4 regions of the Lysinibacillus sp. NPDC086135 genome follow, and region 4 is predicted to be linked to each of the others. Evidence: riboswitches for the same ligand, from Rfam matches in the RefSeq annotation. Region 4 holds a riboswitch; each other region holds the start of a gene.
The links. Region 4 has a riboswitch for S-adenosylmethionine ahead of ACIPKN_RS23775 (bifunctional homocysteine S-methyltransferase/methylenetetrahydrofolate reductase). Riboswitches for the same ligand answer to the same signal wherever they lie in the genome.
Positions count from the first base shown of each region.

Region 1 (7,490 bases), on a different contig from region 4:
GTATATTCTAGCGGCACATGCTTAAAGATTTTTGCAATCATTAATCTTACTTCCCACATATCTGATGCCACAAATGGCACATAAGGATCGATTTCATCAATGACACCAATTTCGTAAAGACCCTTTAATGCTCTTATTTTTATTTCTGGTTCCTCATATGTTAATAGCTGTTTTAATTTCTCAATATATTGCATGTTTCTTTTGACAGCTGCAGTATCAATTGCAGCGTATTGAATATTTTTCGCCCAGCTATTAAAGTCTTCAAACAATCGAATAAATACGGAATCCTCTAACAATACAAATAATCTTCTATATTCGCTTTCAGAATAATGAATGCTCAATTCTTTAATTTTTTCGATAAACAATTCTTGTCGGAAGATAGAGTATATTTTTAACAACTGAAAATATTCTTCCTCCGAAATTTTGGCTTTCTCGAATTGTTGACAAGTATCTAATAATTCATCTATCTGTAAATCAGCAATTCGATATAAAGCATTCATCCTAATGCTCCAACGTTTACTTGCTAAATCCTTTTCATAAAACTTTTTTAAATAGCGATTAGAAAACTCTTTGATTTTATGTTCAACTTTTTCATTCGTTATATTTTTCAAATACGATGAAAAGATTATTTCGATAGCTGCTACTTGAGCTCTTCCACGGGGTACAAGCACAATAGAGAAATTTTCATCATTGAATAAATAGTTGTACCAGTGCTGTGAATAGTTTTGTAAATAAGTATCACGTGTTTTTGCAAAGCGAATCTCCCACCCATGTTGCAAAAGTAGATATATCGTAAATAAAAATAAAATGACTAATAAAACAACGATGACCGTTAAAAGAAAAGAAATCGATAGCTCGATCATAGCCAAAACCTCGCAAATGTGCTCCTGATTTTTGCTTCTAACAAACGTAAATTAAATGGTTTTACGATAAATTCATCGACTCCACCTTCATAAGCATTAAGTGTCGCCCCTTCTGAGTTTCGTTCCGACATCATATAAATGATGAACTTTTTCTCATTCGGCATTTCTCGTAAAATGTGCAAAATTTCTAAGCCGTTTTTACGTGGTAAAATATCGTTCATGACAACTAAATGCATATGGCCTGTTTTATAGGTTTCGGACTGTAAAAAACTATAGCCATCTTCATAGGTAGCAACGTCTAGCGTAAAATGAGGAATGTCTAAGTGAGTGAACGTTGTTTCTAGCACTTTTCTAAAGATTGCACTTTGTTCAATAATACTAACCTTTACTTGTTCCATCGATTGTACACTATAATCTGTAACCTGTTCTATTGACCAAATCTGCTGTTCATCATCTGCTAGTTTTTGCTTATTCTTGTCTAACAACGTTTCAAAGTTAGCGCTATTATTTCTTATTTCAGTAATGGAGGCTTTTAAAGCTATTTGCTGATATTCCCTTTCTTGCTTAAGAATTGCAAAAATCCGTTTTAAAAACGCCTTTACCTCAACTTCACTACTTTGCAGAAAAAATATTCCCCAATGTACGCCATCCGCTAATTGGAAAAGTAAATCTGTTTTTCGTATTTTTGATGTCAGAAAAGCTGAAATTTGATGATTCACTTGATTACGTTCTATATCAGTTCCTTGTGAGGAACTAGCTAATTTAAAAAAGACTGCCGTCATTGTTAAACGCGAGCGAATAACACTCTCACGCAAAATTTCAAAATAACCCTTCACCTCATGCTCCTGCATGATGTCTTCTGCAATGATTAATTTATTCATTTGTGTTCACTCCAGTGATGTAAGAAATATTTCATTCTCCTCTATTATTTTTCTATCATTTTTTTGATTTACAAACACAACAACTATAGTAATAAATATTACTTAACAATTACTATATAAAATATTTGGTAAATCAGTCACCTTTAAAATATATTATATTTTTGTCATGAAATACAAAAGAAGACTTCTTTTGAAAAAAAGTTATATTTTTCTGACGAAAGACCACCCTTCTTTAAACAAGAAAAAAGTCCCTTTAAGAATGTAACAATATAGTATTTTTTTGACATGCATTATGAAAGGTGACAGCAGTCCATAGAGGATATTGAAGCAAATGGCCACGGAAAAGAACCCGGAGTGAACATCAACCTTTGTTAATCTATACGCATTTATTCTTTTTCCGACAAAAAAAGGATATGTAAGCTTTCATGCTTACATACCCTTTTTTCGATAAATTCCAATTATTTAACTGGTACAACTGAGCCTTTCCATTCTTCAATAATGAAGTCTTGGATTTCTTTAGATTTTAATACTTCTATTAATTTTTTAATTTCAGGTTTTGTTTCATCACCTGCACGTACAGCGACAATATTTACATATGGAGACTCTTTATCTTCAAGAGAAATTGCATCTTTCAATGGATTTAAGCCGTTATCGATTGCAAAGTTCGAGTTGATTAGAACCGCATCACCTTCATTATTTTCGTACATTTGTACAAGCATTTCAGGCGCTGTATTTGCATCGAATTTGAAGTTTTTAGGGTTTTCTGCGATATCTTTTATTTCTGCTGCTGTTTTATCAACACCATCTTTTAATTTAATTAAGCCCTTAGCTTCTAACAATGAAAGCATACGACCGTGGTCTGAAACTGAGCTAGAAAGTAAAATTGTTGCCCCCTCTGGAAGATCCTCAAGAGATTTATATTTTTTAGAGTAAATTCCGATTGGTTCAATGTGAATAGCAGCAGCATTTACAAAGTCATAACCATTCTCTTTCATGCTAAGCTCTAAGAAAGGTAGGTGTTGGAAGTAGTTCGCGTCAAGTTCGCCAGATTCTAAATGTTGGTTTGGTAATACATAGTCTTGATATTTTTCAATTTTAAGATCGATACCTTCTTTAGCTAAAATTGGTTTTGCTTTTTCCAAAATAATAGCATGTGGTGTATTCGAAGCACCTACTGTTAATGTTACATTTTCTTTACTGTCACTATCACTAGATGATGAGCTTGAGCCTGTTTCTTCTTTTTTACCAGCACCACAAGCGGCTAGAGCTAGTACTAATACAGATAAAAATAAACCTGTTAATAACTTCTTCATTTTATTACTCTCCCTTTTTACTTATATTAAATATGTTAGCGGTATAAAACCGAGATAACCAAATGTTTGTAGTGTGATGCTCTTTTTAACGTTTATCTGTTTTCGCTGTAATTAAGTCGCCAATCCATTGAATAATAAATACTACTATTAAGATTAATATAGTCGCCATTAAAGTTACATCTGAGCGATTACGTTGGAAGCCATCTAAGAATGCTAAGTTTCCTAGACCACCTGCACCGATAATACCTGCCATCGCAGTATAACCAACAAGCGCTACAGCCGTTACAGTAAGACCAGAAATAAGCGCTGGTAACGATTCGGGAATTAATACTTTCCAAATAATCGTTGACGTTTTGGCACCCATTGAACGAGCCGCTTCAATAACACCTTTATCAATTTCGCGCAAGGCAATTAATACCATTCGTGCATAAAATGGTGCAGCTCCAATAATTAATGCTGGTAAAGCCGCGTCTGCGCCACGAATTGTGCCGAGTAAAAATTTCGTAAATGGAATTAATAAGATAATCAATACGATAAATGGGATCGAACGGAAAATATTAACGATTGATCCTGTTAAAAAATTCACAATTTTATTGGCCCATAGTTGGTTGGGACTTGATAAAAATAATAAGATTCCAATTACTAATCCAAGTATAAATGTGATGACCGTAGAAATTGTTGTCATGTACAATGTTTCATACGTAGCGTCCCACATTTTTTCCCAGTCGACATTCGGAAAGAGACTAGTTAGCATTTGCAATCACCTCCGTTTGTACTTCAACTGTATTTAAGTAGCTAAGTGCAGCAGCAACATTGGCCACTAAGCCATCAATTTGCACAATAAGTGTACCGTACGCTCCATTTTTCGTTTGCGAAATATTACCATGTACAATACTTACTTCTACATCAAACTGTTTCACAAGATGTGAAATGACAGGCTGCTCTGTTTTTTCTCCTACAAAGATTAGCTTCACAAGTTGTCCATTAGGATAATTTGCTTTAATTTGTGCCACAGTTTCCTGTGTTTCCTTCGTATCTGTAATTTGAGAAACGAATTTTTTCGTAATGGCCGCTTGTGGAGCTTGGAATACTTGTAATACTTCACCACGTTCTACAATTTCTCCAGCTTCCATAACCGCTACACGATGACAAATCTTACGAATAACGTGCATCTCATGTGTAATTAACACAATCGTTAGACCTAATCGTTCGTTAATATCGACAAGTAGATCAAGAATAGCATCTGTCGTCTCTGGATCGAGTGCGGATGTTGCCTCATCACATAACAATACCTCTGGATTATTAGCAAGTGCACGAGCGATACCTACCCGTTGTTTTTGTCCCCCTGATAGTTGTGATGGATATGCTTTTTCGCGCCCTTCCAAGCCAACTAGTGCAATCAATTCTTTCACATGTGCTTCACGTTTTGCCTTTGGCACACCTGCGATTTCGAGTGGGAAAGCGATGTTTTCTGCAACAGTTCTAGACCAAAGTAAATTGAAATGCTGGAAAATCATACTTACCTTTTGTCTAGCATCCCTAAGCTTTTGCCCCTTTATGGATGAAAACTCTTGATTGTTAACCGTCACCGTACCAGATGTAGGCTTTTCTAACCCATTTAACAAGCGAATCATTGTACTTTTACCAGCGCCACTATAGCCGATAATGCCGAAAATTTCACCTTTATTAATAGAAAGGTTGACGTCTTTAACTGCTGTTAATTCGCCATTCGTAGTTTTGTATTTCTTCGTAATATTTTGAAGATTAATCATAGCGAATTCTCCTTTTCTCATATCAATTATGCCTCGGCATAAGGTCACTCAGTCGTTGTTGTTGCTGTCGCTTCGCTTTCGCACAGATAAAACCGTGTTGCTGTCGCTTCGTTTTATCGCCACAGGACATGGCGTTCTTAGACTGAGTTCCTCTATTTCAGCGGATTTCTTTTGTACCGAAAGCGTAGTGACAGGTACAGGTGTTTGGACATCCGCTGAAAGAAGTTAAAAAAACCCCTTCACTTATAGACAAGTAGAAGGGGTCACGTAACTTATACGCTAAACCGTTCTCTCATCTTTCAAAGATAAATCTTTGGGTGATTTGGCACCTTTTCACGTTTGTGATGGTTGCTGGGCTTCATAGGGCACTTCCCTCCGCCGCTCTTTATAAGAGTTCGATATATTTATTGTTTTTTTAATATATTTGTTACTTTACCACGCGATTAATATTCCGTCAATTAATTTTTTAACAATTCGTATAAATACGGTACAGATTGAAAGGCATAAACCTTTGCTGTCATTTCTCCGCCTTCATATACGAGTAAACATGGTACACTTTCGATTTTATTATCATAAGCTATTTGCTCTATAAAATTTATATTCGCTTTACCAACCTGTAGTTGTGGCAACAATTGTTCAACAACCATCATCATTTTCGATGCAACTGCGCACGTTCCACACATTGGCGTATATAAATAAAAGGCAGCCTTTTCACCGGACTGGATAGCCGCGTTCCACTGCTCTATTGACCATTCTTCCATCTTTTTCACGCAACCTTACAAAATATACTCATTATGGATTGAGAAATGTGCACGAAGCAATATCGCCGCTAACACTTTCCTCGGAGTTGTCTCAACTTCCTTATATGTTGGCATCGTCCGTAAATGCTCAGCCTCTGGATAATGTCTGTCCATTAATGCCCGTAGCTTATTACCTGATGTATCTGCATCAAAAAATGTATAAAGCTCACAACCCTCATATGGATCGAGTAGCTCTTCTAATTGATGCACACCAATTGTACCATTTGTACAAAGTATTTTTACGTCTTCATTTAAAATAGGTTCGATTTGAAGTTTATCCGATCGGCCTTCGACAATTAAGCATTTTCCCTCGAACATCACGCCACCCCCATTTAGACATAGCCCTTATAATTCATTATATCAATAAACCTTGTCGTTGATACAGTTAGATACCTATTAATAAAGGAATATACTTGCATTTACTTCACCAACTATAGTGGAAGAATGAATGAGGATAATAAAAAACGTCGGTAGTTTCCGACGTTTTTCTGATTAATTTAGCCTCGACATAATTGCGTCCGGAATCGGCTTTGTGCTTAGGCCTGCACGATGGCCGACACGATGTCGGTCATTTCGGTAATGCCACAGGACGTGGCGTTTTTACCGATGCAGGTCAGTTAGCCATTATCGCATGGATGCGATGATGGCTAACATCCTTTAAGCACTCCTATCCGATTCCGTGACATCCGCCGGAGGCTTTAACTTCTTTTAGCTGATGTTTGGACACCTGCTGAAAGAAGCTAAAGGCTTGTCTTATTCTGCAATCATTTCTTCGTATTGCTCAGCTGTCATAAGCTTTTCAATTTCTGAAGCATCAGCAGGCTCTACTACGATCATCCATGCTTTTTCATATGGTGATTCATTAACGAATTCTGGGCTATCTTCTAAATCTGCATTTACTTCAACTACTGTACCTGAGATTGGTGCGTATAATTCAGAAACTGTTTTAACAGATTCTACGCTACCGAATGGATCATCAGTTTTGATTTCGTCGCCAACTTGTGGAAGTTCAACGAAAACGATATCTCCAAGTTCAGCTTGTGCGAAATGAGAAATACCGATACGTACTTTACCATCTTCTACTTTTACCCATTCGTGCTCTTCAGAGTAACGTAAGTCTTTAGGTGTGCTCATGCAAAAAACCCCTCCATAAATATGTAATATATTCATTTTCAGTGTGCCATACTTCTACCATAAAAACAAGAATCAATTATGCCTCATTCATCTCAACCATATAGAGGTGAAGACTTCTGACCTGACGCTTCGCTTTCACTACATACAACCTTTACTGAAACAAGTTAAAAGCGTCATTTCCAAGCTTGCTCAAAATCTGATTCTTTAAACCCTAAAGTAACTTTTTTTCCATCGGTTACTATCGGACGTTTAATCAACATACCATCTGATGCCAGCAGTTCAAGCTGCTCTTCTTCAGTCATTGCAGCAAGTTTATCTTTCAAGCCAAGCTCTCGATATTTCATACCAGAAGTATTAAAAAATTTCTTTAAAGGTTGTCCACTAGCTTGCCATAAGTTTGATAATTCGTCCTTTGTAGGTGGTTGTTCAACAATGTGTACCTCTTCGTATGAAACCCCATTGTCATTTAGCCATTTTTGAGCTTTTTTGCAAGTAGTACATTTCGGATATTGAATAAATTGAATCGTCATTTATAGGCTCCTCTACTATCATTTTTAGGAACTACATTTTCAGTGTATCCCTCATTTTCTGTAGTATACCATCATAACCATTACGAACCAAAATGAAACTCCTCATGCTAACCGTGGGTTAATTGGAGTTCCAGGCCACTAGCATCCGATGAGCCGCAACAAAAGCGCAGAGAGTGGCTAGACGCTCCAAAATGCCG
Region 1 is NZ_JBIVCA010000015.1:68,349-75,838, forward strand. It holds gene ACIPKN_RS18565 (HEAT repeat domain-containing protein) at 1-863, opposite strand, end outside; gene ACIPKN_RS18570 (response regulator) at 860-1,744, opposite strand; gene ACIPKN_RS18575 (MetQ/NlpA family ABC transporter substrate-binding protein) at 2,203-3,057, opposite strand; gene ACIPKN_RS18580 (methionine ABC transporter permease) at 3,143-3,811, opposite strand; gene ACIPKN_RS18585 (methionine ABC transporter ATP-binding protein) at 3,801-4,829, opposite strand; SAM riboswitch class I at 5,119-5,223, opposite strand; gene ACIPKN_RS18590 (thioredoxin family protein) at 5,288-5,590, opposite strand; gene ACIPKN_RS18595 (toprim domain-containing protein) at 5,606-5,947, opposite strand; gene gcvH (glycine cleavage system protein GcvH) at 6,383-6,763, opposite strand; gene ACIPKN_RS18605 (arsenate reductase family protein) at 6,937-7,293, opposite strand.
Region 1: another riboswitch for S-adenosylmethionine. It lies ahead of ACIPKN_RS18585 (methionine ABC transporter ATP-binding protein); the one in region 4 lies ahead of ACIPKN_RS23775 (bifunctional homocysteine S-methyltransferase/methylenetetrahydrofolate reductase).

Region 2 (7,490 bases), on a different contig from region 4:
ACGTTATAACCTTCTTTCTCAAGTGCTGTTAAAACTTTGCTACCCACTCTCCATAAATTTCTTGATGAAAATCATTTTTTGTACTTTGTTTCGCATACACATGCACTCCTTTTTTATGATCACTACAACACTTTTTTGCAACAAAAAAGACACATACTCCCAAAAAAAGAGCATGTGTCTCTTCATAAAAGGCAAGGAGTTACCCATGCCATTTATTTGCAACGCAAAAAAATGTTAGAAGACATGGACAATGTATGCAGTTGTACTTTGATATGATACTGGTAAAATTAACATCGTCATGCCCTCCTTTACTTAAGATTGTTATAGTGTTATTGAAGATTATCATACTTTAGAAATATTTGTCAACTAACTCACTGTTATTTTTTCTGTTTTTTAGGAAAAAATTAACGCTTTAAAGCGATGAATTGCTAAAATCCTAAAATTTAAAATAAAAAATCTATAACTTTTTGTATTGACTTTAACGCTGCGTAAACCTTTATGGTTAGTTTGTATTAACCTAAAGGAGGAAATAGACATGAATGAATTTTATCAAATGCCCTTATTTGTAAAGCTAAAAGTAAGAGATATTGAAAAGTCAAAAGAATGGTATGGGAATGTACTAAATTTCAATTCAGTATTTGATTTTTCAGATGCTAACGGAACAACTTCAATGATACATTTAAGAGGCGCAAAGTACCAAGATTTGATGTTATTACAGGATGAAGAAGTCAACACTTGTGACTCAGTCATTATTAATTTATTTTCTAGTGATATTCATAGTATTTATCAAGCTGCACTGGAAAATGAAACAAATATCATTCAAAAACCGACAGTTCAACCATGGAATGCAAAAGAATTAACTTTAGAAGATCCAGATGGATATGTTTTTACAATAACGGAAAGTGTCGATTCCAATAAAGACTTTGATACTGTCATTGACAATGTTAAAGGTCAATTATAGTAATAATAAATTATGACATGTTTGCAACAGCAAAAACACGTTGTACTTGTGTTAAGTAGCTGGCAGAATGGTAAAAAAGAATCAAGTTCAAAAAAACTGTAAGTAGTATCCTTGTTTTCCTACAATTTGACAATACGATTACTGTGTTAAATACAAATTTTTCAATTCTAGAAGACCCTAAACGAACAAATCTAGTTCGAAAGGGGCTTCCAGCAATTGATCGGAACAATTTTTAGATTTATCACCCTAATTTTTAAATTTATCACCCAACATTTTTAACTTATCGCCTAACTTTTTAAATTTATCACCTAACGTTAATTTATCGCCCATCCTCCCAATAAATTAAAGAATAGTAAACACGGAGACTGTCCCCTGCTTTCCATTAAGGGTGTAAAAATGCCATCCATCTTTGCTACGCCAACATCCATCGGTGCAAGTTGAATAGAAGAGACACGAACGTCAAACTGAAGCATCGTTTATTGTTTTGAACTTTACTGTGCGCTTTTCAAGGCATCAGCTCTATTGTTATTATTATTTTTGTATTATTGTTTTTTCCGTTAGCGGGTTTTCTGTCAACGGATTAACCGTTGTCGGATTTCAATTGAACGATGTAATAGTGTTTGAAATACTAAAGAGTTTCTTATTTAGAACTAAAATTTTGTTATGATATATGGACATTAACTACGAAGTATTTTGGAAGGAAATATAAAAATCGTAAAACGGTGATATTTTCTATATATCTATAGAAAAATATCTAAAATGTTGTTCACATGATACACTTTTTAATATAGACATTTTAGTAAGGAGTCTTTACTTTGAAATCATTTTTAGCTGTTGGAATTGGCGGATTTTTGGGTGCCATCTGTCGATATAACCTTGGTCTAGCACTTTCAAATAACGGTGGTTTTCCATTTGCGACACTTTGTATGAACTTAATTGGCTGCTTTTGTTTAGCGTGGCTATTTACTACGTTTACAAAGCGAACGCCTGTTATTATAGGAATTGGTACTGGCTTTTTTGGTGCCTTTACAACCTTTTCGACATTTTCTTTAGAAACACTATTACTTTTGCAGGATAGTAAATGGCTCCAAGCCGTTCTTTATATTTTAGCAAGTGTTTTTGGCGGTTTAGCTTGTGCATGGCTAGGATTTAAACTAGCAAAGGGGCGCATCGTATGATAATTATTGGCATCGGTGGATTTTTGGGTGCACTAACACGATTTTATCTAGGAAAATTGATTGTCCATACATACCCATGGGCAACATTTTTTATTAATATAACTGGGTCTTTTGCGCTTGGCTTTTTATTTGCGCTACATCCAAGTGATTGGATTTGGCATTTTATAGGGATTGGTTTTTTAGGAGCCTATACGACTTTTTCGACATTCGGTTTTGAATGTTTGACGCTCTTAGAGCAGCAAAAATGGAGACAAGCGATTGTTTATATAGGCATTACCGTTTTATTCGGTTTACTTTTCGCTGCTCTTGGCTTTTACCTTGTGTAGCCGCATTTTTAAAAAACTAGAGGTGATTTTTTGACACAGCCATCCATTAAACAATTACAAGCACTCGAAGCTGACATTGAACAAACACTATATAGTTTAATCGACCTAGAACTAGAAGAAAACTTTCCAGAAATGAATACACGCTTTGCACAATTACTTGCAAAGGTACAGGCGGTACAATTAATTGATTATAAGCTTGACGTCCTAGTTGACCCTCAAGCATTTGCAACAGAAACATGTACTCTACTACAAAGTTTAATAGAGGCAAAGGCTAGACCACAAAAAAGACAACGCCTCCTAACACATCGTATGATTTTAAAAATATGGCTACGTAAAAATCAACGCTTTATGACGGAATTTTTACCACAAATGTTTTAGGCGCCCCTACTTCTAAGGGCGCCTTCTTTTTCCCTTTTTAGTTGTTAAATCAAATTGTGCTGCGTTAGACTATTAAAGCCTTCAATAGCGGCACCAAAAATTCACACTTTCCTATCCTCTTACTTGTTCAATCTCCTTAATTAATATAGCTTTTAATCAAGCTTGATTAAAAATATGTTGCAAATATCGACTTTTTATTATAATATTTATTATTGTGAAAAAAAATAATATATTTGCTTCTTATCAAGAGAGATGGAGGGACTGGCCCGATGAAATCTCGGCAGCGGAACTTATGATTTAAGTTACTGTGCCAAATCCAGCAGGCAAAGGCTTGATAGATAAGAGGAGTGTTTTATAGATATAAGGCCTCTTCTTGTTGATACAAGAAGAGGCCTTTTTTCGTAAAAAGAATGGACAAAAGACGTGTCCAATTTTATTTTTGGAGGTAGACATGAAGAAAGAGAATCCATGGGCGCTGATCCCATTTGTTGTTTTTTTGATTTTATTTATTGGTTCAGGGGTTATTACAGGTGATTTTTACGCCTTTCCTGTTATTGTAGCCATTTCCATTTCAGGCGCTGTCGCTTTAGCGATGAATCGAAAAGAATCGTTTGCGCAAAAGGTTGATATTTTTTGCAAAGGCGCAGGAAATTTAAATGTCATGCTGATGGTTGTTATTTTTCTTTTGGCTGGGGCCTTTTCAGCGGTAGCAAAAGGCATGGGGGCAGTGGATTCCACTGTAAACTTTGCTTTATCGGTCGTTCCGCCAAATCTGCTTGTCGTAGGCTTATTCATCATTGCCTGCTTTATTTCCCTATCAATGGGTACATCGGTGGGGACGATTGTTGCGCTAGCGCCAATTGGAGTTGGCATAAGCGAGCATATCGAGCTTTCCATGGCTTTAGTAATGGCAGCAATTGTTGGCGGTTCAATGTTTGGCGATAATTTATCTTTTATTTCAGATACAACCATTACTGCCGTTCGTTCACAAGGTGCACAAATGAAGGATAAATTTAAGGTGAATTTTTGGATTGTGTTGCCGGCAGCTATTGTAACGAGCCTTATTTTAGGGTTCATTACAATGGGTGAAACTGCACAAGTGGAGCATTTAAGCTATAGTTGGGTAAAAATTGTTCCCTATGTTTTGGTCATTATTTTAGCGTTAGCTGGAATGAATGTTTTCCTTGTTCTGGCATCTGGGATTGTTCTCGCCGGGGCTGTTGGCTTAGCGGATGGCAGCTATCATTTAATGAGCCTTTTTCAAAAGATCGGCGAAGGAATGTCAGGCATGTATGAAATGGCATTCCTTGCGATATTAATAGCTGGAATGGTGGAGGTTATAAAGTTTAACGGAGGGATTGATTTTCTACTTCACCTTGCAACAAAAAGAATTAAATCGAAAAAAGGTGCTGAATTTGGTATTGCCGGTCTTGTAGGCCTAACTAATTTATCGACGGCCAATAACACGATTGCTATTTTAATTGCTGGTCCGCTTGCAAAAAATATTGCTGAACAGTATGAGATTGAGCCAAGAAAGTCCGCAAGTATATTAGATATTTTCTCCTGTACGATTCAAGGCCTTCTACCATACGGAGCCCAATTCCTGGCAGCCGCAAGTGTAGCCGGAATTTCACCAGTGAGCATGTTACAATACTCTTTCTATCCAGTTCTTATAGGAATTTGCGGAACCATCGCTATCCTCATCGGATACCCGAAAGGAAAGAAAGCCTAAGCTTCATACTTAAAAAACATTGATTTACCACTAAATTATTCCAATTGTTTTGAAATAATCAAAACAATTGGATTTTTTTGAGGCTATTCATTTTTTTGTGATAGAGATAATACCTAAAAGTTACAAATATAGACGTTTCTCATTAGTACTTCGTAACGTCTATATTTGACCATAAATCCAATTCCAAGAATAGGTCCAATCGCTAATATTGTAAAGACCCACTCCCAACCTATGATCCTCTGTATAATCGGGATTAGGTTTATTGAAAATATAGTAAGTAAGAAACCAATACACATTTGAAAAGTAAGGGCTGTACCTACATAATCAACATCGGCTATTTCTGAAACTGCAGCAGAAAATTGGGCGGAATCAGATATGATAGACATCCCCCAAATCATGGAGATTATTAACGTTAAGCAAATATACTGCCCAAATGTAAAACCTATTACTAGCGAACAGATAGCACTAATAAACATAGAAATAATCGTTAAATTGGCTCTTCCGATTTTATCCGAGATTAGTCCTCCTATCACACAACCAATCCCTCCAGCAATTCCTATTGAAATAAAGGAGGATAATGCAATAAACCAATGAGGAATTTCTGGTGAATAAGTTAAAAAACTAGCTGTCAAAAAAGCTGGAAGCCATGTCCACATCGCATACAATTCCCACATATGCCCGAAATAACCGTAGTTCGCAAGCATTACCGGTTTATTCAAAACAACTTTTTTTATTAATTTTAAAGAGAAAGGCGATTTATTGGGTACAATCGGTGCATCTTCTAAAATATAAGTAACTATTATAGCCGATAATAAAGCCAATCCTGAAGTACTAATTATCACGAGTTTCCAATTTAACGAAGAGAAAAACATAACTACAAAATGTGGTAATGATGATCCTAATGTTAATGCAGCTATTAAGACTCCGATTGCAAACCCACGTTTTTGTGGAAACCATTGTGATAAAATTTTCACTGCTATTGGATAGACACCGGCAAGAGTTATTCCAGTTAAAATTCTAAGTAGAATACCTGGACTAGAATTAGTAAGACATTTAATATTGCGCCTAGAAAAACTGAAATCGCAAAAATCTTTCGGGAATTAAAGCGGTCCGCTACCCCAAAATAGGAACTAAACAATGATCCTATTACAAAGCCAATAGGAATAGCAGCTGAAAGCCAAGCTTCTGAATTGGAGCTAAGGTTCCAAATTTCAATTAATTCGGGTGCAATCACAGATGCACTAAACCACAAGCTTAATGCAAATAATTCTGATAATCCAATCCATACCAATGCTCTCCAAGAACCTTGAATCATAATATCCCCCAAAATAAATCCGAATAGTATGCTTTTACAAATTATTTAGAATAATAATCTTCTGCGAGTTCATATAAAGTAACTGTTTCAATCAGTCACGAGCGAAGTTAAGTTACGCAAAGCGAAAATGGAAGAGTTAACCTTCCCAAAACAAAATCATTCTTTGATCTATAAAAAAAGGGTAGATTGTCATTTACACAAAATTATTGACTATCCCTTGAATAAATAATACCAAATACAGGATAAAATTCCTTCATAAATCTTATTATCGATAAAAGAAAAATAATCTACTATTATCTCATATTGAAATAATAGTAGATTCTCATATTTTATACTATTAGTTATATGAAGCCTGCACCCCTACTGTTTGATGTTTGTAACCACCACTCACTTAATTGTCATGTTTACTTCCACCATCCATGGCATTATCAAATGGTGTATACGCCATAGTAGGTACTTTCTTTTTCACAAAAACGCGATATATTGCCCGAACCAAAATGCTTGAAAAAATCAGACTTACAATAAGCGCTATGCTATTCCCAATATTCATTCCATCATCCTATCCTTTCTCAACGAGTAGTAAGTTATGGTTTTTCTACTTTGCAAGTGTATTACCAATTAATGTAGGCAACTGTACTATTATATTGTCATCAAATATTGGACATGCCTAGTTTGTAAATATAAAAGCAATTAGCTATCTATATTCTAATGTTCTACATATATTACTTCGACATTAAGTAAATTTTACCTGTGATTTAGTGTTCGTAGCACTACGATCTCGCACATAAAACATCATGTTGGACCAAGCGGCTCATCGAACACCCTAGTTGCAACGGAAATCACCCCCCATTTTGTATTTCATTGACATACTAATTTTCAACAACATGAAAAAACAGCTGATAAGCTTCAGCTGTTCGTTCTTTATATATGCTTGGATTTTAATCGTAGGTTTTTCCACATATGATAGTAAACTCCACCAGAAGTCATTACTGCAGGAACAGTAAAAACAAAGGAATATATAAATCCTTGGTCCGCAATGTGTTGAATTGTTCCAGTGGCAAATGTCATAATTACCCACAAAACCATCGTTATAGCAAGAGCAATAGATGCTGCTAGGTTTACAGGCTTTGCAAGACGTGCTAATTTATCAATAGAAGACTCAGCGTCACTATAAATGGGTGTAGTTTCTGGTGCTGCCTTAAAAATATGCATATCAGTACTAGAACAAACATGTGTCCAGCCACCGTAAGCAAATAGCTCAAAATACTCCTCTTCTTCACTCTTCGGTAATTTACGATAATCAATACTAAAAATGACGTCTTGTGGTTCACCCTTCTCTAGACCATAGCCAGCACATCGAAATCTTTTTAAATGCCAACCTTTTGCCGCTTCTTCGCTTAATTTTTTCATATCGCGCTCCTCAGAAAAAGCTAACCCATATGATGCCATATATCTCTTATTTCGCATTATTTTTGCCCCCTTTGTAGTCCCTGCTCTGCCAACTGAATCATGACCTTTCTTCTTTCAATATCTTCAAGCAATATATCTCGACCTTTATCCGTTAAGACATAGACTTTTCTCCGAGAATCCGAATCATCAT
Region 2 is NZ_JBIVCA010000004.1:250,233-257,722, reverse strand. It holds gene ACIPKN_RS08120 (VOC family protein) at 536-961, shown strand; gene crcB (fluoride efflux transporter CrcB) at 1,777-2,139, shown strand; gene crcB (fluoride efflux transporter CrcB) at 2,136-2,465, shown strand; gene ACIPKN_RS08105 (hypothetical protein) at 2,496-2,843, shown strand; SAM riboswitch class I at 3,081-3,188, shown strand; gene ACIPKN_RS08100 (Na+/H+ antiporter NhaC family protein) at 3,295-4,575, shown strand; gene ACIPKN_RS08095 (MFS transporter) at 4,689-5,549, opposite strand; gene ACIPKN_RS08090 (hypothetical protein) at 5,585-5,890, opposite strand; gene ACIPKN_RS08085 (DUF3951 domain-containing protein) at 6,282-6,440, opposite strand; gene ACIPKN_RS08080 (DUF2812 domain-containing protein) at 6,812-7,357, opposite strand; gene ACIPKN_RS08075 (PadR family transcriptional regulator) at 7,357-7,490, opposite strand, start outside.
Region 2: another riboswitch for S-adenosylmethionine. It lies ahead of ACIPKN_RS08100 (Na+/H+ antiporter NhaC family protein); the one in region 4 lies ahead of ACIPKN_RS23775 (bifunctional homocysteine S-methyltransferase/methylenetetrahydrofolate reductase).

Region 3 (7,490 bases), on a different contig from region 4:
ACTCTATGAGTTAGCTTCGGTCAGTAAAGCTTTTACCGGTATGGGTATTATGCTGTTGGAAGAACAAGGGCTGCTCTCAATGACTGACCCTGTCCAAAAATATTTACCTTGGTTTACGTTAAAGTATCAAGGGAAACCTGTTGATATGCAAAGCCTTACACTAAATAACTTTCTTCACCATACCAGTGGTCTAACAAATATTAGGCATACTCAAAATATTCCACAAGGCAATACACCGGATATGTTGCAAAAGACTGTGGAAATGCTCGTAGATGCTGAATTGGCGTTCCCTCCCGGTGAACAGTATAACTATGGAACCGTTAATTATGACGTATTGGGTTTGGTTATTGAGATTGTGTCGCGACAAAGCTATGAAGACTTTATGAGGGAACAGGTATTTCAGCCGTTAGGTCTTCACCAGACGTATGCTTATAAAGAAGATGCTCAAGCCACTGGACAGTTGGCACAGGGCTACCGTACTTCCTTTTTTATGACAACTCCATTTAAAGCTCCGGATTATGCGGGGAATAAACCCGCAGGCTACATCATTTCTAATACAAAAGATATGGCGCGTTGGATGGGTATACAGATGGGTATTGTGCAGGACATACCCGAAATATTTCACACGGTTATCGAAAAATCACATAGGGGTGATATGTCTGTTTCGGCTGTCAACGATATGCATTATGCGGCAGGCTGGTCGGTAAACGCCGACCAAACGATTATAGAACACACTGGGGGCAATCCAAATTTCAGAACCGAAGTAGCCATACTGCTAAATGAACGAACAGCCGTCTGCTTGCTGAGCAACGGTGCAAATACCAATATAAACCTGGTACTAAAAGTTAAAGATATATTAGACGGCAATCTAACTCAGTCATATGAAATAAGCGGCACACAGCTTTTGGATATCACTTTGTCGTCTATCACAATTATTCTTTGCCTATTGGCCGTTTTGTTATTTCTCTTAGGATTACGCAGAAGGAAAACGAATGAGCGGCAGCCAATGACAAAAAAGAGAATAATCGTAACAATTATTTTCCTGATCGCTACGATTGCCCTGGGTATACTGTGCTGTGCTTTAGATTGGTCAACGATACTTATTTGGCGAACATATAGTGTTCTTACAGCTTTGATTTCGTCAGCATTATTAACAGCAAGCATTACATGGTTTGTATACACTCACCGATAAAATACATTGCTCCCAAGATAAGCAAAATGTTAAGTAATTAAATTTCAATTTATCGGTATGCTTAATTTGAAAAACATAAGACACTTCGGTGTCTTTTTTAATATCATCGACAATTTTCCCAGCCAAACCTAATTACTATTACTTCCACTAACTTGTTCGTTCGGAATAAGGATTTTTAAACAACTATATTATTTTTTAAATGACTTTATTGTAAATTAAACAACAATATTATTTTTGCACAAGCGTCGTTAGGTAACATTTCTTAAAAAGACTGTTATTCAACAATCTGGCCCGATTGTGGAATAAGAAAATTATCTATCTTTATTAAAAGACCACAATAAAAAATACATCCATTATCTCAATAAAGATTTAATGGATGTATTTTTATATACAAATAAAAGTTTGATTATAAAGTTTTATTATATATAATCAAACTCAAATCCTCTAAATATAAGGTCTAGTTTTATTTTATTATACTATTTACCCTATATTAAGCGTACTTGAATCAGACCTTTTGCTATATTACGGTAATATTGCAAATGAACGGACAGGGAATCCAGATGCTTTTTCAGGCTTTGGCACGATATTGAATATAGCAGCGCCTTTTGGAGGTAGCTTATCTAAATTTTTCATAAGCTCAATTTGGTAAGTATCTTGCTCTAGCACAAAATATTCGCCGTCTAATTTTCCATTTCTACGGAAATCTGCTGCTGAATCCGTGTCAAAAGTTTCGTGGCCAATAGCACTTACTTGTCGTTCGTTGAATAAAAATTGTAACGCTTCTAATCCCCAGCCAGGAATATGATTATTGCCATCAGCGTCTTTGTTGCTGAAAGATTCTTTATCTGGCCAACGTTTACTCCAATCGGTACGGAACGCAACAAAGGTACCTGCTTCAATTTCCCCATTTTCAGCTTCAAAGTCAAGAATATCTTGAACACTTAACGTGTAGTCGTTATTTACGTCGGCTTCCTTCGATTTATCAATAACGATTAGTGGTAGTACTAGTTCTTTTAGCTCCAATTCATCTAGATAGCGTGTATCTCGCACAAAATGGATAGGTGGGTCGATATGTGTTCCGTATTGCCCTGGGAAAGTGAATTGCTGTGCAAAGAAACCATCATCATGTGAAAATAATGTTTCAAATTTAGCATCATCAAACATAAAGAAATGTGGAGAATTTGGACCAAATGTATGCGTTAAGTCTACCCATTTTTTTGATTTCAATAGTTGAATTGCTTGTAAAAGTTCGTTTGCCATACTATTTCCCTGCTTTCTTTTAATTTTTTTGAATGCAACAATAAAAAAAGAGTCCTCCTTGAAGAAGAGGACTCTCGTGCAAAGCAACTGAAGTAAGTCTTCTCATCTTTCAAGGCAGAATTTTGCCAATTGGAATTAGCACCATACCTATAGGCTGGTTGCTGAGACTTCATAGGGCCAATCCCTCCGTCTCTCTTGATAAGAAAATGCGATATAAGAATTTTCAGAAATAATGTTTACAAACACTTTAGCATATTTTTTTATAGTTTACAAGTTTGATGGGGATACAAGGTTAAAATTCATAATGATGCTAAAGGTAAAAGAAAGAGGCCCTCTTCAAAGGGCCAACTCTTCACCAACCTAAAATTAGTGTTAGCTTACAACAGCTACTTTCAGTAAATGTTATACGAAATCCATCTGGTGTATAGGTAGTTTCGAATTTTACAGTAATGCCTGTTGAGGAAATTAACTTTTCAACTTCGGTTTTATTTGATTGTTGTGCTGCGTTCATAAGATCATGTGCAAATTGCTCGGATTCATCAATTTTATCCGTAAGTAACTGTGCTTGCTGCATAATAACCTTGATCCGATTCGCGGAAGTCTTTAATTTATTTGTATTGACGATTGGAAATGGACTTCTATTCATTGGGGTTGTCGGCATTGCTAGATGGCTGGAAGGGTGTTGAATTGTTGGTTGATTTGCCATTACCCATGCCGGATAATAATTAGGATAGACAAAATACGGATAAGGATTGTAATACAACTAAATTCCTCCTATCCTATAGCTGATACAGTATCTTATGTGCAATATAGACTTTCGGTGTTAACAGCTGATGCTTTGAAAATCATGAGCAAAATGGGCTCGAGTGGAATGAAAAAGAGTATATATCAGGTTCTTTTGGGACTCAGTTCTCGGCATTAGAATTTTTTAAGGCCTATTTTGACGATAATTTCCTTAAAATGGGATAAAAACAAGAAGGAAGCCTTATGTATGGTTAAGGCTTCCTTTCATTAATGTTATTCTAGAGAAATCTATTGTTTATTTCTATCGAAGTGTAACGATAGGAAGGTAGTAACTGCGGCAATCATCACCATACCGAATCCATATATAGGAGTATGAGCTAATGATTGGTGGCTAACAATAATTCCTCCAATGTATGATCCTAGAAAAATACCAATGTTAAAGGCCGAAATATTTAATGCTGAAGCCATTGAAATAGCTGATGGTGTATATTTTTCTGAAAGCTGAACGGCATAAAGCTGTAATCCTGGTACATTCATAAACATAAATAGCCCCATCATAAAGACCATTATTAATCCTATGATTGATGATTCTAAAAAGAAGTTGATGCCGAGTAGTGCTAATGCTAATCCTATAAAGATAATAAAGATAGAGCGTAAAGGGTTACTATTCGCAAAATGACCACCTAATGTATTTCCGATGGCAACAAAAATACCGTATACAACTAAGATCACGACAATTGCCTTTGGTGAGTAGCCCATATACTGCTCTAAAATAGGAGAAACATAGGTGTATACGACGAATGCGCCACCATACCCAATTGCAGTAATAAAGAGGATTAATAACATTCGAATATTCCCTAATACTTTACCAATATCTCGAATGGATATTGGATTACCTTTCGATAAGTGACTTGGCACAAGCAAGGCATTACTAATTAATCCAATAATACCTATGATAACTATGAAAATAAACGACATCCGCCAATCAGTTACTTGTCCAATAAAAGTTCCTAGTGGGACACCAGTCACAGTTGCTAATGTTAGTCCTGTAAACATAAAAGCTATTGCACTTGCTCGTTTATTTGGTGCCACAACATCTGCAGCTATCACAGAGGCAATGGACATAAACACACCATGTGCCAATGCCGAAATAACACGCCCAGTTAGTAGTAATGAGAATGAGGGTGCTAAGGCTGCAAGTAAATTACCGATAATAAACAGCACCATAACGAGCAGTAACACTTTTTTGCGACTAAGGCGCGATGTTAATGCTGTTAAAAGCGGTGCACCAATAGTTACACCTAGTGCATATATGGATACGGTTAAACCTGCAGTACTTAATGTTATAGTAAAATCTTTTGTAATTAATGGTAGCAGTCCGATGCTTATAAATTCTGTAGAGCCGATACCAAATGCACTGATTGCAAGTGCGAGTAATGTGAATTTAGCATTTGGCGCTTTTGTATCATTCATTCTATTAATATCTCCTTTGATTTTTTGTATAGTGTATAGTAATATTCATGCATGCTAGAAAGTTACGTAGGGTACTTTTAGTTACTTTTGAATATAACAGGGGGTTTACAATGAAAAAAGTTTATAATATTGGTGTCGAAGCCACTCTTGAAGTAATTGGGGGTAAATGGAAACCTATTATTCTTTGTCATCTTAACCACCATGGTCAGATTCGTACGAATGAATTTCGCCGATTGATTCCAGGCATTTCTCAAAAAATGCTAACAAGCCAATTACGTGAATTAGAGCAGTCTGGATTAATTAATCGTAAGGTTTTCAATCAAGTACCGCCAAAAGTTGAATATTCGTTAACACCTTATGGTCAAGAGATGGACCCTGTGCTGAACATTCTTTGCACTTGGGGTGAAAAACATATCGAAATGCTACAAGATAAAGGTGAAGATGTACTGTTAATGCAACGTGACGAAGATATCGCAATAAAGCATACATCTTAAATAGATAGGAAAGAGACTGTCTAAAAAGTTTTCTATACTAAGAAAATAAGACAGTCTCTTTCACGTTTACATAGCTATCGTTTACATGACAAAATCAAAATTAACTGGGTTTGGTCCAACACGTTGATCTAGATTCATGGCGTTAATGATCGCCATCTCTTCATTAGTTAGTGTGAAATCAAAAATATTAGCGTTTTGAATCATACGTTCTTTGCGCACAGATTTTGGAATTGTGACGATACCATTTTGAATATCCCAGCGCAAAATAACTTGAGGATTTGATTTCCCGTATTTTTCTGCTATTTTTGAAATAGTTTCATTAGCAAGAAGTCCACCTTGCATTAATGGGGCCCAAGCTTCCAGTTGTATATTGTGCTCTTCACAGAATGAACGTAGCTCAGTTTGTTGTAATCGTGGATGAAGTTCCACTTGGTTAATAACGGGTTTGATACGAGCTGTTTTCAGAAGATCTTGTAAGTGTGATACATGGAAATTACATACCCCAATAGCTTTTATTTTCCCTTGCCCGTATAAATCTTCGAGTGCTCTCCAAGCTTCTGCAAATTTATTTTTACCTGGCCAATGAATAAGATAAAGGTCTAAATAATCTAGCCCTAATTTTTCTAAGCTATCCTCGTAAGCTGCAATTGTCTCTTCATAGCTCAGGCCATCGTTCCAGACTTTAGATGTAATAAATAAATCTTCACGTTGTAAACCAGTAGATGCTAGCGCCTGTCTAATACCTTCACCAACCCCGGCTTCATTGCCATAAATAGCGGCAGTATCGATACTACGGTAACCGACCTCGATAGCATTTTTCACCATTTCTGCTGTAGCTTCATTTTCTACTTTAAATACGCCTAAACCCATTCCTGGCATTTGTAAGCCATTATTTAATGTGATTGTATCTTGTAAATGATTTATCATTTTTTTGTCCTCCGATTTTTGTTAATGCTTTGGTTGCTTTCTTATTATGCTTTCATGCCAGAGCAAAAAAAAGTACGCACTTTTTGGTTTCATAGAAACGTGGAGGTAACTTTTGTGGAATATCAATGGTTCGCTGTAAGAAATTTTTTTATTAGTTCAAGTGGTTCAGCCTCTACGTTCGTTACAAATAATGGTATATTAGCGAATATACAGTTTGTGGAAGGGGATTCAATGCTTGAAATAGAATAAGTAATTGATACTTTTAAAAAGGAGAGAGTGGGATGAATCGTTTAAATTTACTTACATTGGGTGTAAAAGATATGGTTGAGTCTCTTAAATTTTATCGAGAGGGTCTGGGGTTTGAAGTGATGGTTTATGGTGAGGAAACAAACCCGGATGTTATTTTCTTTAATAATGGGGGGACAAAAATCTCACTATTTCCGATGGATCGTTTAGTAAAAGATATTAACGAAGCAAATCCACCTACGATAGGAGATGGCTTTAACGGAATTACACTCGCTTATAATGGAAAATCTAAAGATGAGGTAGATCAAGTATTTGATATAGCTAAAAAGGCAGGAGCTAAAATCGTCAAGGAGCCAGAAACTGTATTCTGGGGTGGCTATAGTGGCTATTTCCAAGATCCCAATGGCTACTATTGGGAAGTTGCCTATGGAGACATGTGGCAGTTTGATGATAATGATATGTTGATTATTACTAATAATTAAAGATATAGACGTATTTGGGGAATCCAAATACGTTTTTTAATATTAGCTTGTTTTATCCAAGGCATAATTGATTATCGCGCAACTTTTTAGTTTTATCATCTAACTTTTAAAATTTATCACTCAACTTTTCAATTTTATCGACATACCTAACCCTAGATAGGATGTTCGAGCATTTATAAAATGAATCTCTCACTTTACATACAACGATTGAGTACAAATCTATGAAGTCGTATAATACAGAATAACATTTATTTCTAAAATCTAGCTTAGATTGGGAGGACTACCATTGTATCGCATATTGTACATAGAAGACGAAAAAGAGATTGGTCAATGGGTTACAAAGGATTTAACAGAAAGAGGATATGAGGTTACATGGCTTGAATCTGGTGAAGAGGTCGATCAGCACATTGCCTCTAAGGATATTGCTATATTGGATGTAATGCTACCAGGCTTAGATGGCTTTTCGATTGGCAAAAGAATTAAGCGAGAAAATAAAGAAATCCCGATTTTAATGCTGTCAGCACGAACTGCTGTAGAGGATAAAATAGAGGGACTTAACTTCGCAGATGATTATTTGACAAAGCCATTTCACCCAGATGAACTTATAGCTCGTGTTGAGGTTTTACTAAGAAGATATCAAAAGAATGATGATGTGCTAGATCTTCAGCATCT
Region 3 is NZ_JBIVCA010000021.1:6,415-13,904, reverse strand. It holds gene ACIPKN_RS21945 (serine hydrolase domain-containing protein) at 1-1,192, shown strand, start outside; gene ACIPKN_RS21940 (cyclase family protein) at 1,715-2,452, opposite strand; SAM riboswitch class I at 2,552-2,657, opposite strand; gene ACIPKN_RS21935 (YuzC family spore coat inner layer protein) at 2,805-3,215, opposite strand; gene ACIPKN_RS21930 (MFS transporter) at 3,485-4,669, opposite strand; gene ACIPKN_RS21925 (winged helix-turn-helix transcriptional regulator) at 4,780-5,163, shown strand; gene ACIPKN_RS21920 (aldo/keto reductase) at 5,245-6,090, opposite strand; gene ACIPKN_RS21915 (hypothetical protein) at 6,205-6,339, shown strand; gene ACIPKN_RS21910 (VOC family protein) at 6,372-6,818, shown strand; gene ACIPKN_RS21905 (response regulator transcription factor) at 7,105-7,490, shown strand, end outside.
Region 3: another riboswitch for S-adenosylmethionine. It lies ahead of ACIPKN_RS21940 (cyclase family protein); the one in region 4 lies ahead of ACIPKN_RS23775 (bifunctional homocysteine S-methyltransferase/methylenetetrahydrofolate reductase).

Region 4 (7,490 bases):
CTGTTAATAGATAATTTCCGAAATGGAGGTAAAAGCCTCTAGCGAATATATGTTATTTGAATATAAAAAAAATGGAGCTGTCCAATGTGTTGGATGGCTCCATTTTTGCTAAATTTGTAAAGGGTTTAACGTAATTTTCGATAAAAAAAGTTTATACTAAATAAAGAACTAAAAATAGGGGCGGTTAATATGAAAACAGTTGTTGTATTAGGTGGCGGAATTACGGGATTGTGTACGATGCATTATTTACAACGCCAAGTTCAGGAGAAAAACTTAAATGTAAAACTTGTGCTTGTTGAAAAAAATACATACCTTGGTGGCAAGCTTCACTCTGCATATGAACAAGGATTCATCATGGAAACTGGAGCAGATTCTATTGTAGCGCGTCATAAAGGTGTCATGGAGTTAGTAGAGGAACTAAATTTTGAACAAAATCTTGTATATAACGAAACAGGTATTTCGTATATTTACACAAATAATGAGCTACATGCCATCCCAGCAGACTCAACGTTCGGTATTCCTATGAGCTTACAATCTCTCGAGGAAAGTACGCTTGTATCAGAGGAAGGTAAAAAAGAAGCGTTAAAGGATTTAACAATGCCGAATGAAAGGTTTACAAAGGAAAGCACGATTGGTGAATTTTTAACGTATTATTTAGGTGAAGAGCTTGTTCAAAACCAAATAGCACCGGTACTTGCAGGTGTATATTCTGGAGATTTAAATCAACTTTCAATTGCTTCTACTTTACCGTATTTAATCGATTACAAAAACGATTACGGTAGTATTATTAAAGGTTTCGATGCAAACAGGGAGCAATTTGTGAAAGCTGCCAATAAAAAATTTATTTCATTTAAAAATGGTTTATCGTCACTAATTGATCGACTTGAAGAAACATTAACGGATGTAGAAATTATAAAAGGGATTGCTACTACTAGTGTTAAAAAGCAGGAGAATCTATATGCTGTTACGTTAGCAAACGGTAAAATGATTGAAGCGAATCATGTTGTATTGGCACTGCCAAATGAAGCGGTACAAAGCTTATTACAGGATGAATCTTTGAACGGCTATTTTGAACGATTTAATACTGCATCCGCCATTACGATTTATTTAGGATTTGATGTTCCCGATAATAGATTACCTGCAGATGGAACAGGCTATATTGTGTCACATAATTCGGATGTTATCTGTAATGCAGCAACGTGGACAAGCCGCAAGTGGAAACACACTTCAGCAGAAGGAAAATTACTTGTACGGCTTTTTTATAAGAGCATTAACCCTGAGTATGAGAAATTGCGTTTGATGTCAGATGAAGAGTTAGCAGCTGTTGCTCTAGAGGATGTAAGAAAAAGTTTGGGGATTGAGGAAAAACCAACTATTGTTGACGTGACAAAATGGATCGACCAGATGCCGAAGTACGACTTGGCACATCGTGAAGCGTTGCAAGGTCTCTTACAAGAGCTTGAGAAAAACTATCCGAACTTATCAATAGCGGGGTGCTCTTATTTCGGAGTAGGCATAGGTGCGTGTATTCAAAATGGTAAAAAAATTGGTGAGGAACTTGTAGAAAAACTATCGTAATTGTTTAATATAAATCAAAATTTTATAAATTTCGTAAAAATTATCCTTTGTTCAGTGAAATAGTCTTGACTCAATCGTTCGTAAACGATATGATTCTTTTAATTATTTAAAAAATTCATACTAAATTCTTATCAAGAGAAGCAGAGGGACTGGCCCTATGAAGCTTCAGCAACCAACTTATTGTCAGGTGCTAAATCCAGAAGACCGTGTGTCGAAGATGAGAAGGAAAACAATTACGAAACGTAAAAGCCTTCTTTTTTTGTGAAAGAAGGCTTTTTTATTTTAACTATTTTCGGCGGGTGTCCAAACATCCGCCGAAATAGAGGAACTCAGTCTAAGAACGCCACGTCCTGTGGCAACGACTGAGTGACCAACTTCATGTTGACCTAAAGCCTTCGGCGGATGTCACGGAATCGGCAAGGAGTTCTTAGAGGATAGTAGGTTAATATTATCGCATCCATGCGATAACGGCTAACTGACCTGCAGCGTGCAGGCCAAAGCACAAAGCCCAATTCAGGACGAATTATGCCGAGGCATAATTGATAGAAAAAGAAAGAGAGGTTAGTTTTATGGGATTGCTTGAAAGGTTAAAAACACATGTTCTTACAGCAGATGGTGCAATTGGTACAGTTTTATACGGCTATGGTTTGGAGTACTGTCATGAGGAAATGAATGTACAGAGACCTGAATTAATTGAAAAGATTCATAGAGAATATATAGCTGCTGGTGCCGATATTATTCAGACGAATACTTACGGAGCTAATGCCATAAAATTAGCCCGCTATGGATTAGAATCTCGTGTACAGCAGTATAATGAAGCCGCTATAACGATTGCAAAACGTGCAGCAACAGATGGTGGGCAATTTGTTTTGGGTACTATTGGGGGAATCCGTGGTATTCGAAAAAGTGATGCAACGTTAGAGGAAATTTTAGCAACCATTGATGAGCAGGCAACGGTTTTACTTGCAGGAAATCCAGATGGCCTTTTACTTGAAACCTATTATGATTTTGAAGAGCTAACAGCGACTTTATCAATGCTACGAGCTAAAACGAAATTACCGATTATTGCTCAAGTTTCTATGCATGAACCCGGAATATTACAAAATGGAATGAGCTTAAATAACGCCTTACATGAACTTGAAGCGTTAGGTGCTGATATCGTAGGTGTTAACTGTCGCTTAGGTCCTCACCATACTATCCAAGCATTTGAAGGGGTAGAGCTTCCTAAGCAGGCATTTATGTCAGCGTATCCGAACGCCTCTCTTCTTGATTTAGAGGATGGGCGTGTCGTTTATGAGTCGGAGGCTGATTATTTTGGTCGAGCAGCTGTAGAGCTTCGTGATCAAGGGGTTCGTTTAATTGGTGGCTGTTGTGGTACGACACCAAAGCATATTGCTGCAGCGAAAAAGTACTTAGAGGAGCTATCCCCGGTTGAGGAAAAGTATACAAAGCCAGAAAAAATAGAGATTGTTCGTGAGGCAGAGCCAGCAAATTATGAGCCATTACATGAAAAAGTAAAACGTGAACGCTCGGTTATTGTGGAGTTAGATACACCAAGACATTTAGAAATAGAAGGCTTTATTAAAGGCGCAAAAAAAATATATGAGGCGGGCGCGGATGTAGTCATGATGGCAGATAATTCACTCGCTTCTCCAAGGATTAGCAATGTCGCAATGGGTGCCTTACTGAAAGAAACGCACGGGATACGCCCTTTAACCCATATAACATGCCGAGATCGTAATTTAATTGGACTTCAATCACATTTAATGGGATTAAATGCACTAGGGATTCATGATGTTTTAGCGGTTACTGGAGATCCGACAAAGGTAGGCGATTTCCCAGGAGCAACTAGCGTTTATGACGTATCGTCAATGGAGCTAATCCAATTAATAAAACAGTTAAATGAAGGTGTTTCGTTCTCAGGGAAACCGCTTCGTAAAAAGGCAAATTTCTCTGTAGCGGCTGCATTTAATCCTAATGTACGTGTACTGGATCGCGCTGTCTCTCGATTAGAAAAGAAAATTGAACATGGAGCAGATTATTTTATTTCACAGCCTGTTTATACAAAGGAAAAAATCGTGGAAATTCACGAGGCGACAAAGCATTTAGAAACTCCAATTTATATAGGTATTATGCCAGTAACGAGCTATAAAAGTGCGGAGTTCTTACATCATGAAGTACCAGGCATCAAACTTTCTGATGATGCGTTAGCACGTATGAAGGCTTGTGGTGATGATAAGGAACGCGCAACACTAGAAGGAATTGCAATTGCTAAAGAATTAGTAGAAGTAGCAGCGGAATATTTCAATGGTATTTACCTCATCACACCATTTTTACGCTATGATATGACGCTAGAATTAATGAAAGTTATTGAGCAATTGGATGAACAGAAAAAAGGGGTAAGTATAAATGGCTAAGCACATGATTGAAGAGCAACTAGAGAAACGAATATTAATTCTTGATGGCGCAATGGGAACAATGCTACAAAATGAAAATTTATCGGCAGAGGATTTTGGCGGAGAGGAATATGATGGCTGTAATGAAAATCTTGTGCTAACTAGACCAGATGTGCTTGAAAAGGTACATAGAAAATATTTAGAGGCTGGAGCAGATATTATTTGTACAAATACATTTGGGGGTACACCACTTGTATTAAATGAATATGATCTAGGTGCGAAGGCAGAAGAAATCAACAAACGTGCTGTAGAAATTGCACGCAAAGTAGTAGAGGAGTTGTCAACATCCGATTGGCCACGTTTTGTAGCGGGAGCGATGGGACCAACTACAAAAACCCTGTCGGTTACAGGTGGAATTACATTTGATGAGCTAGAGGAAAACTTTTATGTTCAAGCAAAGTCATTAATCGAAGCCGGGGCGGACGTTCTGTTGTTAGAAACTAGTCAGGATATGTTGAATGTTAAGGCGGGAACATTGGGGATATCTCGTGCTTTTAAGGCAACTGAAAAAGAGCTTCCTGTGATGATATCTGGAACAATTGAACCGATGGGAACGACACTTGCCGGTCAAACAATTGATGCTTTTTACATTTCCATCGAGCATATTAAGCCATTGTCAGTTGGCTTAAACTGTGCGACTGGACCAGAGTTTATGACTGATCATATCCGTTCACTAGCAGAGCTTTCAACAGGCTATATTAGCTGTTACCCGAATGCGGGCTTACCGGATGAGGAAGGCTGCTATCATGAGTCACCTGAATCATTGTCACAAAAGCTAAAAGGCTTTGCGGAAAAGGGCTGGCTAAATATTGTCGGAGGTTGCTGCGGTACAACGCCAGCACATATTGCAGCTATCCGAGAGGTGCTAAAGGACAAAAAGCCGCGCCAATTACCAGATGTTACGCATGGTCATGTAGTATCAGGGATCGAGCCATTGGTGTATGACGACTCTATGCGTCCATTATTTATTGGAGAACGGACAAATGTCATCGGCTCTCGTAAGTTTAAAAATTTAATTATTGATGGGAAGTTTGAGGAAGCGGCAGAAATCGCGCGTGCTCAGGTGAAAAATGGAGCACATGTGATCGATATTTGTTTAGCAAATCCTGACCGCGATGAACTGGCGGATATGCGTGGCTTTATGCAGGAGGTTGTAAAAAAAGTAAAAGTACCTCTTGTGATTGACTCGACAGATGAAAAAGTAATTGAGGAAGCACTTAAGTTTTCTCAAGGGAAGGCTATCATTAATTCTATTAACCTAGAGGATGGCGAGGAGCGTTTTGACGCTGTTTTACCGCTAGTAAAAAAATATGGAGCTTCTTTAGTTGTAGGTACAATTGATGAGCAAGGCATGGCGGTTGATCGACATCGCAAGCTAGAAATTGCTGAACGTTCATATAAATTGTTAACAGAAAAATGGGGTATTGCTCCTGAAGATATTATTTTTGACCCATTAATGTTCCCAGTAGGTACAGGAGATGAGCAATATATTGGCTCGGCACTTGAAACGGTGGAAGGTATTCGCCTTATAAAGGAGAAAATGCCACGTACATTAACGGTGCTTGGTGTAAGTAATATTTCGTTCGGATTGCCACCAGTAGGTCGTGAAGTACTGAATGCCGTATATTTATATCACTGTACACAGGCTGGTTTAGATTATGCAATTGTTAATACGGAGAAGCTAGAACGTTATGCATCCATTCCAGAGGAGGAAATTAAGCTAGCAAATGATTTACTCTTTAATACAAATGATGAAACTTTAGCTGTCTTCACAGATTTCTATCGTGATAAAAAGAAAGAAAAAACAGAGGCGGATATTCCGAAAACAGTAGAAGGTCGCTTAGCCTACTATATTTTAGAGGGTACAAAGGAAGGGCTTATTGACGATTTAGATGCGGCTCGTGAAATTTTCGAAACATCGCTTGAGATTATTAATGGTCCTTTAATGGATGGAATGGCAGAAGTTGGACGTTTATTTAACGATAATCAACTAATCGTAGCAGAGGTATTACAATCAGCAGGGGTTATGAAGGCAGCAGTAGCGCATTTAGAGCAATTTATGGAGAAAAATGAAGAGAGTGCAGGTAAGGGGAAAATGGTACTTGCTACTGTAAAGGGCGATGTGCATGATATTGGGAAAAACCTTGTCGATATTATTTTAAGTAATAATGGCTATAAGGTCATTGATCTGGGTATTAAAGTAACACCTTCTCAGTTAATAGAAGCGATTCGCAAGGAGAAGCCGGATTTCATCGGGCTTTCAGGCTTACTTGTAAAATCAGCACAGCAAATGGTTATTACTGCTCAGGATTTCAAAGAAGCGGGTATTGACGTACCTATTTTAGTAGGGGGAGCGGCATTATCTCGTCGCTTTACTGAAACAAAAATTGCCGGCGAATATAATGGACCTGTCATTTATTCAAAGGATGCGATGCAAGGATTAGAGCAGGCAAATCGGTTAATGGGGACAGATACACGTGCCGATTTCTTAGCTGAAATTAAGGAATCTCGTGAAAAACGCTTAGAGGCAGACGAAAAAAGAGCGGCTCGCCCTGCAAAAGAAATAATTATAAAGCCTGTGCGTACAGTAAAGGAAGCATCTGTCTTTCTTCCAGCTGATTTACGACGCCATGTAAAGAGAGAATATGCTGTTTCGCATTTATATCCATATGTTAATATGCGGACATTACTTGGACATCACCTAGGTTTAAAGGGTCAAGTACAGCAGTTGCTTGATGTGGGTGATGAAAGAGCAACAGCGTTAAAAGATTTAGTCGACGACTATTTACAAAGTGACCTATTGAGGCCGTCGGGTGTGTATCAGTTTTTCCCTGCTCAAGCCGATGGGGATGATGTAGTCGTTTATGATCCAACAGATAGCAAAACAGAAATTGAACGATTTACCTTCCCTCGTCAGCAAGTTGAACCGTTTTTATGTCTTGCAGACTTCCTTAAAACAGTAGAAAGCGGTGAAATGGACTATATTGCCTTAATGGTGGTAACAGCAGGACAAGGAGTTATGGCGCAGGCTCGTCAACTAAAAGAGGAAGGGAAATTCCTCGAAAGTCATGCATTACAATCTACTGCCCTTGAGCTTGCAGAAGGTTTCGCGGAACGTATGCACCAAGAAATTCGCGATCAGTGGGGCTTCCCAGATGCGACAGATTTTACAATGCGTGATCGTTTCGCGGCAAAATATCAAGGACAGCGCTTCTCATTCGGTTATCCAGCATGTCCGAACCTAGAGGATCAAGAGAAATTGTTTGGCTTATTAAACCCGGAGGACATTGGTGTACATTTAACGGAAGGCTTTATGATGGAGCCAGAAGCGTCTGTTTCAGCAATGGTCTTTGCACATCCAGATGCTCGATATTTTAATGTGTGATGCTAGGAAAAGTAGTAAAATCTTATGTAATAGTAGCAATTTGCCGAGGCGTAATTGATGGTTAGGACGTG
Region 4 is NZ_JBIVCA010000025.1:35,482-42,971, forward strand. It holds gene ACIPKN_RS23770 (protoporphyrinogen oxidase) at 190-1,578, shown strand; SAM riboswitch class I at 1,704-1,802, shown strand; gene ACIPKN_RS23775 (bifunctional homocysteine S-methyltransferase/methylenetetrahydrofolate reductase) at 2,148-3,995, shown strand; gene metH (methionine synthase) at 3,988-7,419, shown strand.